DNA from 2 places in the Desulforamulus hydrothermalis Lam5 genome. Region 2 is predicted to be linked to the other one. Evidence: riboswitches for the same ligand, from Rfam matches in the RefSeq annotation. Region 2 holds a riboswitch; the other holds the start of a gene.
What was found. A riboswitch is a leader RNA that binds a small molecule or an ion and turns the genes downstream of it on or off. The one in region 2 is predicted to bind molybdenum cofactor.

Region 1 (7,425 bases), on a different contig from region 2:
CCATTCGTAAGAATTTCGCTGAACTTCAATCAGGTTGGGCAAATCCAGCACTTCACGAAGTTTGCCGTAGTTCCACCTCACCCTGTTTCCTACTTGTTCCGGGTAAGCCATCGAACGCATCACACCCCTTAAATAATTACATAAATGACGGTCTTGTGCTAAAATTACAGACAACGAAAAGCAAGGTCTTGCTTTTTTATCAACAATCCCTCGCTTTTAAACACTATAACGCCTTATCTACTTTATTTTGGCCATTTATGCAGAAAATTATGCACAATTTTTGCCACCTAACCAAGTTTATTTTAGGTTATCCACAGAATGACATTTTGTAATGTTAGCACAAGTGGCAGTATTTGTCAAGGTGGTTTTTTGTCTGTTGACGAAAAAAATTGGGATTTTTATTTTGGCATTAAAGTTTAAATGCCTCTGTCTGTCAATGGCAAGCCATATATTTTTTCAGGCGGCAGCATGATGTTAACCAGACTGCCCGACCGCACCCTGCCGGCAAAGAAAAGTTCTTTGTTAACCTGCAAGGTTATGGAAAACCCGCAGTCCACTGTAAGCTTCAGCTGGCTGCTTAACGGATAAATCTTGGTTACCCGGCCCCGGCATAGGTTAGGACCGCCGTCCGGTTTGCGGTCTTCAATTAAAATTACGTCTTCCGGCCGGATGCACAGGTTAATATTGGTACCGGGCCGGTAATCCTGCCGGGCAACAAAACTTATCACCGTCTCGCCCACCTGTGCTGTCCTGCCGCCCGGCAGAACAACCCCCTGCAAAACATTTTCAATGCCCACCAGCCTGGCCACCTCCTCATTGACAGGATAGCGGAAGATGTCCTCGGTGGAACAATCCTGCACTATTTTGCCCGCTGACATAGCGCACACCCGCCCGGCCAGCAAAGGAATTTCTTCCACGTTATGGGTAATAAAAACGGTGGCTGTGGCGGTAGCTTTAATAATTTCACCGATTTCTTCAATAAGCGTTATCCGGGTAGGTAAATCCAGTGCGGCAAAGGGTTCATCCAAAAACAGCACCTGCGGTTCCAGCGCCAGAGCCCTGGCAATGCTTACCCTTTGTGCTTCACCTCCCGAAAGATAACGGATATGCCGATCTGCCAAATGTGCAATTTGCAATTTTTTAAGCCAGTAATTTACCCGGCGGGCTATTTGATCTCGCGGCAGTCCCCGGAAGCGCAGCCCTTGTGCCACATTGCCAAACACCGAACCGCTGAGCAACAGGGCTTCCTGAAAGACCATGGCCATTTGACGCCTTACCTGTAAGGGGCTGCCCGTCACCTGCCGGCCGTCAAAAATAATCTCCCCCTGCCAGGGTTTTTCCAGCAAGGCTAACAATTTTACCAGGCTGCTTTTGCCGGCGCCGTTGGGGCCGATCAGGGCAATTGTTTCACCCTTATGCAAAACAAAATTGTCAATGTCGATCAGAGTCCTTCCTGCCACTCCCCAACAAAGGTTTTTGACCTGCAAAATTACCTGCTGCCCCTGCATTTTTTCACCTGCTTTTCTGCCGTTTACCCATGAAATTTAACAACCGGTTTCCCCGGTGGCCGGAAGCGGTTGTTTCGCCCTGCTGCTGCAGCAGGGTCAGTAATAACGTAACACCGTAAGCCAATAATAACAATATAACACTTAAGGCAATAGCTGCCGCAAAATTTCCTTTGGAAACCTCCATCACCGTGGCCGTTGTCAATACCCGCGTGTACCCCTTGACATTGCCTCCCACCATCATGGAAGCTCCCACTTCGGATACTACCCCGCCAAATCCGGCAATAACGGCAGCCAGCAGCGGCAACCTGGCCTCCCGCATTAACAGCCACATATATTGCCGCCGGGAAGCGCCCAGCGCCAGTATCTGCAGGCGCAACTGCGGTTTTATCTGCTGTACTGCCGCAATGGTAAAACCCGTAACAATCGGGGTAGCAATTACCGCCTGGGCAATCACCATAGCGGCAGGCGTGTACATCAGCCCTAAAAATCCCAGTGGGCCGTACCGCCAAAGCAATATGCTTACCCATAATCCAACCACCACCGGCGGCAGGCCCATACCGGTATTCACCAGACTGATTATAAAGCCGCGGCCGGGAAAATTTCGCAGAGCCAAAAACACGCCGGCCGGGATGCCCAGAAAAAGGCTTATCAGGGTAGCAAGGCCGGAAATCTTTAATGTTAAGAAAGTAACCTGATATACTTCGGGGTCCCCGCCGAACAAGCTGATTAACGCTTCCCTGACGCCGTTGACAATAAGGTCCATAATGCGGTCAACTCCCAAATTTAATTTGCATATCGGCATAGATTTATTAGCGCTGCAATAACAACAAAACCAGGTCGCGGAAAGCAATGACCTGGCCGTAACATCTTCATCACTCTCCTTTCCACACGGGAGGCAAACCGGTTTCCCGGCTTACCCTAGCGGCCGGCAATCCGTCGCATAAAGCCTTAGGACAACCGGCTCGGAGAAACAAGATAATTTTGTTCAGGGCAAACAACGTTCCCCAACGTTATTTGCCAATTAGGGTATATTTTACAGTACATGCAAAAATACGTCAAGATTTAGGCAGACTTTTCTGACAACCCGGGCGGCCCTCCGGGACTGTCAGAACAGGCCGGTTTTTTATCTGATCAATCCGGCAGCTTGTTTGCAAACAAAGAGGGTATGCCCATAGTACTGCTTTAGGCATACCCTCCCTGTCTTTATAAACCGGTCACAATAAACTTATTACTTAATTTCAACAGTAGCGCCGGCTTCGGTGAGCTTAGCTTTGATAGCTTCAGCATCTTCCTTGGTGGTTTTTTCTTTGATGGGCTTAGGAGCACCGTCAACCAGGTCTTTAGCTTCTTTCAGGCCCAGACCGGTGATTTCGCGCACAACTTTAATAACGTTGATCTTCTTGTCGCCGGCATTAGCCAGGATAACATCAAACTCGGTTTTTTCTTCTTCAGCGGGAGCAGCAGCACCGGCTACAGGTGCAGCGGCAACGGCCACCGGAGCAGCAGCAGATACACCAAATTCTTCTTCAAAAGCTTTTACCAGTTCGGCCAGTTCCAGCACGGTAAGGCCTTTAACAATTTCTAATACTTCAGCTACTTTAGACATACTGATCTTGTACCTCCTCAAAATTTATAAATAATTTAAGCAACGGAACAAACTAAGATGCTTGACTCTCTTTTTGCTGACGCACCTGATCCAGAACATAAACCAGATTGCGCAGGTTGGCAGCCAGTACGCCGGCAAAGCCATACAGGGGAGCCTGCATGCCACCCAGTACTTTGGCCAGCAATACTTCTCTGGAAGGCAGGTCGGCCAGGGCTTTGACGCCGTTGGCATCAATCACCTTGCCTTCTAAAATACCGGCTTTGATGTCAACCCCTTGTTTCACTTCCTTAGCAAAATCCGAAAGGATTTTGGCAGGAGCCACCGGGTCTTCAATACCAAAGGCAAATACCGTAGGCCCTTCCAGGTAGGGATCTAATCCCTCAACACCGATTTCCCGGGCGGCAATACGGGCCACGGTGTTCTTAGCCACCTTCATTTCACTGCCGGCTTTGCGCAGGCGAGCCCGCAGGTCGGTGATTTTAGCCACTGAAATGCCGCGAAAATCAGCTAAAATGGTAACCTGGGATTGGGACATTTTTTCTTTAATTTCTTCCAGCATAACTGCTTTTTGAGCTTTTGTGGTCGGCAAGAGCTACACCTCCTTCCGCTGGAATAAAACAAAAGGGGGAATTCGCCAAGACAGGCAAAATTCCCCGCAATGCTTCACACTTTTGCAGTAATTCACCCGGTCTCGGCTGGCGGCTTAAGCCATTAAGTCAAGGACACCAACTGTCTACGACTGGACTTATTCAGTTGTCGCAACCGGGCAAAGTCCCTAGAGCTTGTTGGGGTTAATTTTAATCCCCGGGCCCATGGTAGAGGAAACGGTGATGCTCTTCATGTACTGACCCTTGGCGGAAGCAGGCTTAACACGCTGCAATGTATCAGCCAGGGTTTTAAAGTTTTCAGCCAGCTTTTGGGCATCAAAAGAAACCTTACCAATGGGTGCGTGAACAATACCGACTTTATCGGTACGGTAAGTAATCTTACCGCCTTTGGCATCTTTTACAGCAGGCCCTACATCAAAGGTTACAGTACCTGTTTTGGGGTTGGGCATTAAACCACGGGGGCCCAGAACACGACCCAGTTTACCAACCATCCCCATCATATCCGGGGTGGCAATGGCTACATCAAATCCCAACCAACCGCCTTGAATCTTTTCTACCAGCTCCTCGGCGCCGACAAAATCTGCACCGGCCGCTTCAGCTTCCTTGGCTTTTTCGCCTTTGGCAAAGACCAGTACGGTTTTGGTTTTACCGGTTCCGTGGGGCAGCACAACCGCACCTCTCAGTTGCTGGTCGGCGTGCCGGGGGTCAACCCCCAAGCGGAAGGCCACTTCAACAGTTTCATCAAATTTGGCGGGAGCGGTCTTTTTAACCAGCTCCATAGCTTCCAGGGGCTCGTAAAGAGTGTTTTTATCATACTGCTTCCGGGCTTCCTGAAGCTTTTTCCCTTCTTTGGGCATGTATTTCCCTCCTTTGTGGTACTAGCGGACTACATCCTCCCACCGGATGAAGCTATCCTTCTACAATTTCTACGCCCATGCTGCGGGCGGTGCCTTCAATCATGCGCATGGCAGCCTCCAGGCTGGCAGCGTTGAGATCAGGCATTTTTAATTCGGCGATTTCTTTAACTTTAGAGCGGGGCAGTTTACCCACTTTCTTCTTGTTAGGCTCGCCGGAAGCGGTCTCTATACCTAAAGCCTTCTTCAGCAGTACTGCTGCAGGAGGCGTTTTAGTAACAAAGGTAAAGGACCGGTCTTCATATACTGTAATTTCAACCGGAATAATCAAGCCGGCTTGCGCTGCAGTAACTTCATTATATTGTTTGACAAAAGCCATAATGTTTACCCCGTGTTGACCCAGGGCAGGACCTACCGGGGGCGCCGGGGTGGCTTTACCGGCCGGAATTTGCAGTTTGATTATGGCAGCTACCTTTTTGGCCATATCCAGTCCACCTCCTTACAACCTACAAGCTTAAAGCATTTTTTCAATTTGAGAAAAATCAAGCTCGATGGGAGTTTCACGTCCAAACATTGATACCATAACTTTAACTTTACCCTTTTCAGGGTAAATTTCTTCAATCACACCTGCAAAGTTTTCAAAGGGCCCGTCAATTACCTTGACATTTTCGCCAACACTGACGTCAATCCTGGTTTTCGGTTCTTCCAAGCCCATCTGCTTAATAATGGCCTTGGCTTCTTCCTGGCTTAACGGGATAGGCTTAGAACCTGTGCCGACAAAACCGGTTACTCCCGGCGTATTGCGCACCACGTACCAGGAATCATCAGTCATAATCATTTCTACCAGAACGTATCCGGGAAATACTTTTTTCTTTGAAACCTTTTTCTTGCCGTTTTTAATTTCCACTTCATCTTCCATGGGCACCAGAATACGAAAGATTTTATCTTCCATATTCATGGATTCAATTCGCTTCTCCAGGTTGGCTTTGACCTTATTCTCATAACCGGAATAAGTGTGCACAACATACCATTGTGTACTCATCAGCAAAAGGAACCCTGCCAGACGGGTTCCCCACCCCCTTGTTTACAATTAGGAAATGATGCCTTTTACGCCCAAGCTGAGAAGCGAATCTACCACCCAGATGACAACAGCCAGCACGGCAACCGAAGTCAGCACCACCGCAGTGTAAGTAACCAGCTCTTTGCGGCTGGGCCAGTGAACTTTTTTCAGCTCGTTCTGAACGCCACGCAGGTACTTGCTTACGCTGCCGATACGCTCACTAAAAGACGCTTTGGGCGCCTTGGCGGGTTCTTTTTTAGCTGCAGCCTTAGCAGCATCCTTAGGGGCCGCATCCTTTTTATTCTCGGCCCCACCGGTTTCATTGGTTGCCGCTGTTTCCTTGGCAGCGCTTGCCTTTTTGAGTGTCTTTTTTTGCACAGCCATTGAAAAACGCCACATCCTTAACTTTTTTGTTTACACCAGTAGTGCCTCGAATAAAACCCCTTACGGAATGCGGCCGATTATGGTAACGCTTGGGGTTGGCGGCTTAACTATCTGGTTTCTTTGTGAACTGTGTGGGTATGACACCACTTGCAATATTTTTTCAGTTCGATCCGGTTGGGATCGTTCTTTTTATTTTTAGTAGTGGTGTAGTTGCGCCGTTTGCATTCGGTGCAAGCCAGAGTTACGCCTACTCGCACTGTTGCCACCTCCCTAAAACGAAAAAAGACTTGGGCAGAGATGTCTAGTAATATACCTTAACAAATTTATCATATGTATTGTTGGATGTCAATACTTATCCTGTGGCAACGTACCATATTGGTATTATGTCTCTTTAATTGGTTTTATATACCAGTTTGCGGTTTATGCAAAAAAGGAGTGACCGGGGTCACTCCTTTTAGGAAAATTGTTAATCAGTTACTCGCGGATGGCGGTTACTACGCCGGCGCCTACAGTACGGCCGCCTTCACGGATAGCAAAGCGCAGGCCTTCCTCAATAGCGATGGGGGTGATCAGGTCCACCTTCATCTTGATGTTGTCGCCGGGCATGACCATTTCTACGCCTTCCGGCAGTTGTACCACACCGGTTACGTCGGTGGTACGGAAGTAGAACTGAGGACGGTAGCCGTTAAAGAAGGGGGTGTGACGGCCGCCCTCTTCTTTGGTCAGGACGTATACCTCTGCTTCGTACTTGGTGTGGGGCTTAATGCTGCCGGGTTTTGCCAGCACTTGGCCACGCTCGATTTCTTTACGGTCAACACCGCGCAGCAGGCAACCGATGTTGTCACCGGCTTGCGCAAAGTCTAACAGCTTGCGGAACATTTCTACGCCGGTTACTACGGTCTTGCGGGGCTTGTCGTTAAGACCGACGATTTCCACTTCATCCTGTACTTTTACTTGGCCGCGCTCAACACGACCGGTAGCCACAGTACCACGGCCGGTAATGGAGAACACGTCTTCTACCGGCATCAGGAAGGGCTTATCAACATCCCGCTCAGGGGTGGGAATGTAGGAGTCTACTGCATCCATCAGCTCCCAGATCTTGCCGCACCATTCGCACTCACGCTTGCCGCAGCCGCACTCCAGGGCTTTCAGGCCGGAACCGGCAATAATGGGAGTGTCGTCGCCGGGGAATTCATAGGAGTTCAGCAGTTCGCGCACTTCCATGTCCACCAGCTCAAGCAGTTCGGGATCGTCTACCATGTCAGCTTTGTTCAGGAATACCACAATGTAGGGTACGCCTACCTGACGGGACAGCAGGATGTGCTCACGGGTTTGCGGCATCGGACCGTCAGCGGCGGATACAACCAGGATGGCGCCGTCCATCTGGGCCGCACCGGTAATCATG
Region 2 (7,425 bases):
GTTTAGAAAGCAGGGTTTTTAATCGGTCGTTTAACTACAGGGATTTCTTTACCCCGGAGACCGGCCAGGATCTTCTCCGGCAGGGCCGGGAGCTGGGTGATACGTACACCACAGGCGTTGTAAATAGCGTTGCAGATGGCAGCATGGGGAGAAGTCAGCGGCAGTTCGCCCACGCCGGAAGCGCCGTGCGGTCCAATCTTACGAGACTTGTTTACGTAGATGATCTCCATGTTGTCCGGAATGTCCTTGACGTACGGAATGCCGCAAGCAGCCATGCTCGTATGCTTCTTCAGGTCTTCGAAATCTTCGCTCAGCGCCAAGCCGATGCCCTGGGCTAAGCCACCGTAAATTTGACCGTCGAGGACGGTTTGGTTAACAACTTCGCCTACGTCGGCGGCCAAAGTCATACCCACAACCTGAGTTTTGCCGGTCTTGGTGTCCACCTCCACTTCAGCCAGGAAGACGCCGTACATGTAAGTGGCAAAGGGTTTGCCCTGACCTTTTTCATCGCAGGCAGTGCAGTTATCGGCAGCTGTGCTCCACTGACCTATATATTTTAACGGGATACCGTTGGCCACTGCCTCGTCATAGGTCATGTAAGTGCCGTCGGCCTTCTTCAGTGCGTTCAACAGTTGTTCGCAACCGTTGATAGCGGCATTCCCGATAACCAGCTGGGAGCGGCTGCCGCCAGCGGGGCCACCGGCCGGGGCTAAATTCATGTCGTTCATAACCAGTTTAATTTGCTCAGGCTTAATGCCCATCGGACGTAAAGCTTCGTGGGAGGTGGCCAGCAGACCCATGTCTGCACCCTGGCCGTGGTCTTGCCAGTTGGTACTTATCTGAACTCTGCCGTCTGCCAGCAGTTCTACCCACACTTCAGCGCCGTCTACGCCGTCCAGGCCGCAGCCGTAGACACCGACAGATACGCCGACGCCGCGCTTCTTCTCCGGCGTAGATAGCTTTTTAGCCTTCTCCAGAGCAGCCTGATACTTGGGACGGATAGCGTCGATCAACTCGGTTATAGAGTATACTTCAGGCTCATGACCGGAGGGGTTGGTATCACCGGGGCGGTAAGCGTTAATATAGCGCAGTTCCAGCGGATCCATGCCCAATTTCTCAGCCAGGACGTCCATTAGAGTCTCGGAGGCAAAGAAGCTCTGGGGTGAACCGTAAGCCCGGAAGGCGGAACCCCAGCAGTGGTTGGTGCAAACCGTGTAGCCTACGCCGCGGATGTTCGGAATGCCATAGCCGGCGCCAATGAACTGGGCACCACGCAGAGTCAGGAGGTCGCCAAACTCGGAGTAAGGACCATGGTCCACTGCCCAGTTGCTTTCCATGGCAATGATCTTGCCGTCCTTAGTAGCGCCGTACTTCAGGTCGATAAAGAAAGGTGACCGCTTGCCGGTGTAAGTAATCTGCTGGTAGTAGTTGAAGTTCAGGAAGCAAGGCTTGCCGGTAGCCATGGCAGCAGCACCCACCAGTGCCTCAATGGTGGGGCTGAACTTGTAGCCGAAGGTACCGCCCACACCGGGGAACTGGGACAGGAACAGGTTTTTGCCCGGCTCGAGGCCTAGGCCTTCGCCAATCATGAGGGCGTGCAGGTCCAGGCCGATACTCTTCGACAGAATTTGCAGGTTGCCGTTTTCGTCATAGTAAGCGGCGGCAACATCCGGCTCGACGGGCAGGTGGGGCTGGCGGCCGACGTATAAGTCTTCCATAGACACCACAACATCTGCTTTTTCCATCAGCGGCGCAGTGTCTTCACCCTTTTCGATAAGCTGCTTATAATAAACATTGGGGGTACCGGGGTGAATCTCAATGGCATCGGGTTCCATGGCAGCAGGAGCACTCATGTAAGGCGGCAGAATTTCCAGTTCTACTTTAACTTTTTCTACAGCAGCCTGGGCGTTTGCTTCCGTGTCGGCGCAGACAATGGCAATGGCGTCGCCGAACTGGAAGACCTTTTCATCACACAGGATCGGACGGTCATAGCTGTCCCCCTTGTTGTTTGGGAAGTTCAAGCCGTTAATGCGGTTTTTACCCTTAATATCCTTATGCGTAACAACCTTGTAAACACCGGGCATTTTTTCAGCTTCGGAGGTATCGATGGAGAGAATCCTGGCATGAGAAACCTGGGCCTGGACCAGTTTGAGCTGCAGGGTGCCGGGCGGCATCCGGAGACCGAAGTCGGAGCCGTATTCAATGGTGCCTGTGACCTTGCCCACAGCAGATGGACGTGGATAATCGGTACCCAAGATCTTGCCGTCAGCCGGCATCCGGAAGCTCAGGTCTTCTACAGTGATTTCACCGCGCATCAGCTTGGCAGCCGCCATCACAGCGTCCACGATGGGCTTGTAACCGGTGCAGCGGCAGACATTTCTGTGCTTCTGAAACCAGTCGCGTACTTCTTCCCGGGTCGGGTTCGGGTTTTGGTCCAAGAGACCCTTGGCGGATACAATAAAGCCAGGGGAACAGAAGCCGCACTGGGCAGCGCCGTATTTAACCCAGGCCAGTTGCAGGGCGTGCAGGTTGGTGGGGGTGCCGATACCCTCAATGGTGGTAATAATGGATTCGTCGGGAATGCGTTTCATCTTGTAGGCGCAGGACATGATTACCTTGCCGTTCAAGATCACCGAGCAGGCCCCGCACTGGGCTTTGCCGCAGCCAACCTTGGTTCCGGTCAGGTGCAGTTGTCCACGCAGGACATCTGCCAGCATAGCTTCCGGATCGGCAACTACAACAGTAGTAACACCGTTGATGTTAAGCTTCTTTTTAATCAATTTTTTACACTCCTTCTCTATTTATTAAATCTTTAAGGCCTGTCAAACAGCACCTTAAATTTCAATTCCAAGTTATTTGCCAAAACCACAGTCCGGATATCTGCATTCCTTACAGTTAACACAGAGACCACCGTGACCCAGAGCAACAATATCTCTGCGGGTTATTTCTTCCCCTGCCAAAATGCGAGGGACCACCAGGTCAAAAATACTGCTGCGGCTGTACATTACACAACCTGGCAACCCCAGAACCGGTACTTTTCCCATGTAGGCCACCATAAACATAGCCCCGGGCAAAGTGGGTGCACCGTAGGTAACAATGCGTCCACCGGCAGCTCTGATTCCGGCGGGAGTCAAATCGTCGGGGTCTACAGACATGCCTCCGGTAGCTGTTATCATCTCAGCCCCCTCTCGCAATAACTGGTTGATTGCATTTACAATCATTTCTGTGCTGTCAGACACAAATATCTGTCTGAAGACATAACTCCCCCACGACGCTATTTTTTTGGTTACTACCGGTCCAAATTCATCCTGAATTCGACCATGATACACTTCACTGCCGGTGGTGACAACACCAACTTTTAAAGATCTAAAGGGTTTGACCTCAATCAACGGGTAGTTAATTCGACATATATTTTCAATATTGCGAATTTTGTCGTCCTTAATAACCAGAGGAATGATTCTGGTACCCGCTAATACTTTATCCTTTTCAACTATTTGGTTGGTATGTAGAGTTGCAAACATTACATCTTCCAGTTCGTTAATACTGTATAAAGCATCTGAATTTACCTTAAGCAGCCCCTTTTCTTTGGCCACCAGGTTTACCTTGCCCTCTTTAGGTTCAGTAAGGGTTATGCCGTGACCGGCAGCTGCCCTGGCAATTCTCAGGGCTGCGTCATCTTCATGCAATAGGTCTTTATTTATTTCCCATACGTACAAGTTTTGCTTGCCCAGATCCAACAGTCTTGGAATATCTTCAAACTTTACAATGTGCCCTTTCTTGAATGCCCTGCCCTTAAATTTACCCGGTATAATCTGGGTAATATCGTGGCAGAGAACCATTCCCACCGCCTCCTGGACCGGTACCATCTTCATAACCATATCCCCCTTGTATTTATGATAGAAAAATAAAAACCAGGATGCTGTGGAAGGATAAACAGCACCCTGGCATTCTACCCCCAAGGTTTACTACTATACTCCTTTCCACACGGGAGGCTTAATGGTTTCCCATTAAACCCTATCGGCTTGGCCGTCATAGCACTGCCTTAGACTACCAAGCTCGGAGCTCACAATTCAGATTTATCTTGTTAAAAAATAAAAACCAGAGTCTCCGCAAAGAAGCAGGCAGACCCTGGCCTTGTTAGCCAAGTATTTACCGTACTCCTTTCCTCACGGGAGGCCCACCGGTTTCCCGGTGAACCCTAACGGCCGGGAGATCATGGCTTATGCTTTAGATCTAACGGCTCGGAGACAAGTTCGTTGAAATTTATAGCAAAATCCATACCATATATTATCCGTTATAATCCGTTCTATAATAAATCAATTTTGCATTGCCTTTTATTTTCGGTGTTCTATAATGGTAAAAATGTTCCAAAAAAAGACAAATCTGCTTCTTAATTAATTAATTATCCGACTGTGGGTTATATTCTACGCAAAATTTAATATTTCCTTTGTAAACAAAGATCAGATGTTGTCGAATAAATACCTTCTTTTTTATTGCTAGCTAACCTCAACTTAATAAGCCCGTCAAAAGGTTCCCGCTTAAATTGGAAATCAGGCGTAGAGAAAGACTAATCCGTATTTTCCAAAAAGTGCATCAGCCATTCGTTGGTTCTTTGCTATTATTGAACACCGCTTAATGACCACTTCCGGTTATGCCAGGCAACTGTCATGCTCTATGAATTGGAGGTAGGGCTTCAAATGGACAGTATAAAATTAATCCCTGCAAGCCCTATAATATAGAATCTTGCAGGGTTTTTCTTTTACTATTCCCACTCAATAGTACCCGGCGGTTTGGAAGTAATGTCGTACACCACCCGGTTAACCTCTGCCACCTCGTTGACCAGGCGGGTAGAAATGTTGGCCAGCACCTCATGGGGGATGCGGGCCCAGTCGGCGGTCATGCCGTCATGGCTGTAAACCGCCCGCACCACCACAGCATAAGCGTAAGTACGCCCGTCACCCATGACACCGACGCTGCGCATGTCCGGCAACACCGCAAAGTATTGCCAGATTTCCCTGGCCAAGCCGGCCTTTTTAATTTCATCGGTCACCACAAAATCTGCCTCGCGCAATATGGCCAGTTTTTCCCTGGTGATTTCACCCAGTATCCTGACCGCTAAACCGGGGCCGGGGAAAGGCTGGCGCCAGACAATTTCTTCCGGCAGGCCCAGTTCTTCGCCTAACCGGCGCACTTCATCCTTAAACAGCCAGCGCAGGGGTTCAATCAGTTCAAACTGCATATCTTCCGGCAGGCCCCCCACATTATGGTGGGATTTAATGACGGCCGCTGTGGCGGTGCCGCTTTCCACCACATCCGGGTACAGGGTGCCCTGTACCAGAAAATCAATATCGCCCAGTTTCCTGGCTTCTTCCTCAAACACCCGGATAAACTCGGCACCAATGATTTTACGCTTTTGTTCGGGATCGGTAATACCCTTTAGTTTCTCTAAGAAACGTTCCGAAGCGTCCACATGCACCAGTTTGATGTTAAACCGGTTGCGGAAGGTTTCTACCACCTGCTGTGCTTCGTTCTTTCTTAATAAACCGTGATCTACAAACACACAGGTGAGCCGGTCACCTACCGCCCGGTGCACCAGCACCGCCGCCACGGAAGAATCCACGCCGCCGCTCAAGGCACACAAAACCTGGCGGTTGCCCACCTTTTGCTTAACCTCCCGAACCGCCTCCTCCAGGAATGAACCCATGTTCCAGGCGCCGCTGCAGCCGCAAATGTCAAACAAAAAGCTCTTGAGAATTTCCGTACCCTTGGGGGTGTGAACCACCTCGGGGTGAAACTGAACCGCATACAGCTTCTTGTCCGGGTTGGCCATGGCTGCCACCGGTGCCTTGTCAGTCCTGGCAATTACCTGAAAGCCCGGCGGCGCTTCTTCTACCCGGTCGCCGTGGCTCATCCAGCATTCTTCATCGGCGGTAAGGTTTTTCAAAATATTATCGCACTGCATTACCTGCATTCTGGTGCGTCCGTACTCATGCTGCTCGGCAGCCACCACTTTCCCCTTCAGTTGCTGGGTCATTAACTGCATGCCGTAGCAAATACCCAGCACCGGGATGCCCAGCTCATAAACAGCCGGATCCACCTTGGGGGCGTCGGGCAAATAGACACTGGCAGGGCCGCCGGAGAAAACAATGCCCCGGGGATTTAGGGCTTTTATTTTATCAAGGGACACGTTGTAAGGTTCAATCTCACAATAAACACGGCAGTCCCGGATGCGGCGGGCAATCAGCTGGGTGTACTGGCCGCCGAAATCCAGCACCAGGATAAGCTCCTGCTCGGCAAAGGACATTTACAACTCCTCCGTTCAGTAAAAACTTTAACCTTTATAAATTTCCGGTTTCAGCACCGCAATATAAGGCAGGTTGCGGTACCGCTCATTAAAATCCAGACCGTAGCCCACCACAAACTCATCAGGTATGCGGAAACCGTTGTAATCTATGGGAATGTCAACTTTACGGCGATCCGGCTTGTCCAGCAGGGTGCAAACCTTCAGGCTGGCCGGCCCGCGGGACTTCATATTCTCCAGCAGGTACTGCAGGGTAAGCCCGGTATCAACAATATCCTCCACAATAATAACGTGTTTGCCTTCCACACTCTTGTCCAGGTCCTTTAAAATACGAACCACGCCGGAAGAAACTGTGCCCGCCCCGTAGCTGGACACCGCCATAAAATCAAAAAAAGTGGGTATTTCAATGTTGCGCACCAGGTCCGCCAGAAAAATCATGGCTCCCTTTAAAATGCCCACCATCAGGATGCTCTCGCCCTGGTAGTCTGCGGTAATTTGCTGACCTAACTGTTTGACCCGTTCCTGGATTTGCTGTTCGTTTAACAGTATTTTTTCCACATGGGGATGCATTGTTTTCACTCCTTGCCAGTCTTTGCCTACCAAATGAGCATAACAAAAAAACCTTTTTTTCGTCAATAGTTGAGTTTGAAGTTCTCTGGTATAGATTTTCCCGTCTGACCGTAAAAAATGCCGTTTCAGCAAGAAACGGCAAAAACTGTTGACAAGTCTGCGGCAAACGGCTAGTTGGGCCGGATTTCCTCCGGCACCTCTACCTGCAGCTGCCGGTTATAATCCCAGAGCTTAATGCTCATTTCCAGACCGCGGCTGCCGGTATCTGCCCGGTTGGCCCGGATAAGAGCCTGGCGGATGACCAGGTCTTGTTTATCCACCCACACTTGATAGGTATAGTCGTTAAACTGATCTTCTAAAAAAATATTTTCCAAATTTGGCTTCAACTCAAAAACCAGGCACTTGTAGCCGGCCGCCTTTTCTTCCCCCTGCAGTACCAGCTGCGGTATATCCTTAAAATTAAAATACGCCAGGGGGTTTAACTCGGCAAAAAACAGTTCCGTTTGGGACATTTTAATATCCTTTAACATCAGCCATTTACCGGAAAAAGGGTC

Region 1: linked by a shared signal. The riboswitch ahead of DESHY_RS04765 (ABC transporter permease) and the one ahead of DESHY_RS11875 (molybdopterin-binding protein) in region 2 are both predicted to bind molybdenum cofactor.

Annotation. Positions count from the first base shown of each region.
Region 1 covers NZ_CAOS01000007.1:25,680-33,104, reverse strand. The annotation lists gene rpoB (DNA-directed RNA polymerase subunit beta) at 1-111, opposite strand, end outside; gene DESHY_RS13325 (ABC transporter ATP-binding protein) at 417-1,508, opposite strand; gene DESHY_RS04765 (ABC transporter permease) at 1,513-2,271, opposite strand; molybdenum cofactor riboswitch at 2,370-2,488, opposite strand; gene rplL (50S ribosomal protein L7/L12) at 2,737-3,114, opposite strand; gene rplJ (50S ribosomal protein L10) at 3,167-3,703, opposite strand; gene rplA (50S ribosomal protein L1) at 3,890-4,579, opposite strand; gene rplK (50S ribosomal protein L11) at 4,632-5,060, opposite strand; gene nusG (transcription termination/antitermination protein NusG) at 5,091-5,618, opposite strand; gene secE (preprotein translocase subunit SecE) at 5,667-6,020, opposite strand; gene rpmG (50S ribosomal protein L33) at 6,128-6,277, opposite strand; gene tuf (elongation factor Tu) at 6,495-7,425, opposite strand, start outside.
Region 2 covers NZ_CAOS01000013.1:344,967-352,391, reverse strand. The annotation lists gene DESHY_RS11880 (molybdopterin-dependent aldehyde oxidoreductase) at 3-2,780, opposite strand; gene DESHY_RS11875 (molybdopterin-binding protein) at 2,853-3,872, opposite strand; molybdenum cofactor riboswitch at 3,958-4,074, opposite strand; molybdenum cofactor riboswitch at 4,142-4,259, opposite strand; gene guaA (glutamine-hydrolyzing GMP synthase) at 4,763-6,304, opposite strand; gene hpt (hypoxanthine phosphoribosyltransferase) at 6,332-6,871, opposite strand; gene DESHY_RS11860 (hypothetical protein) at 7,042-7,425, opposite strand, start outside.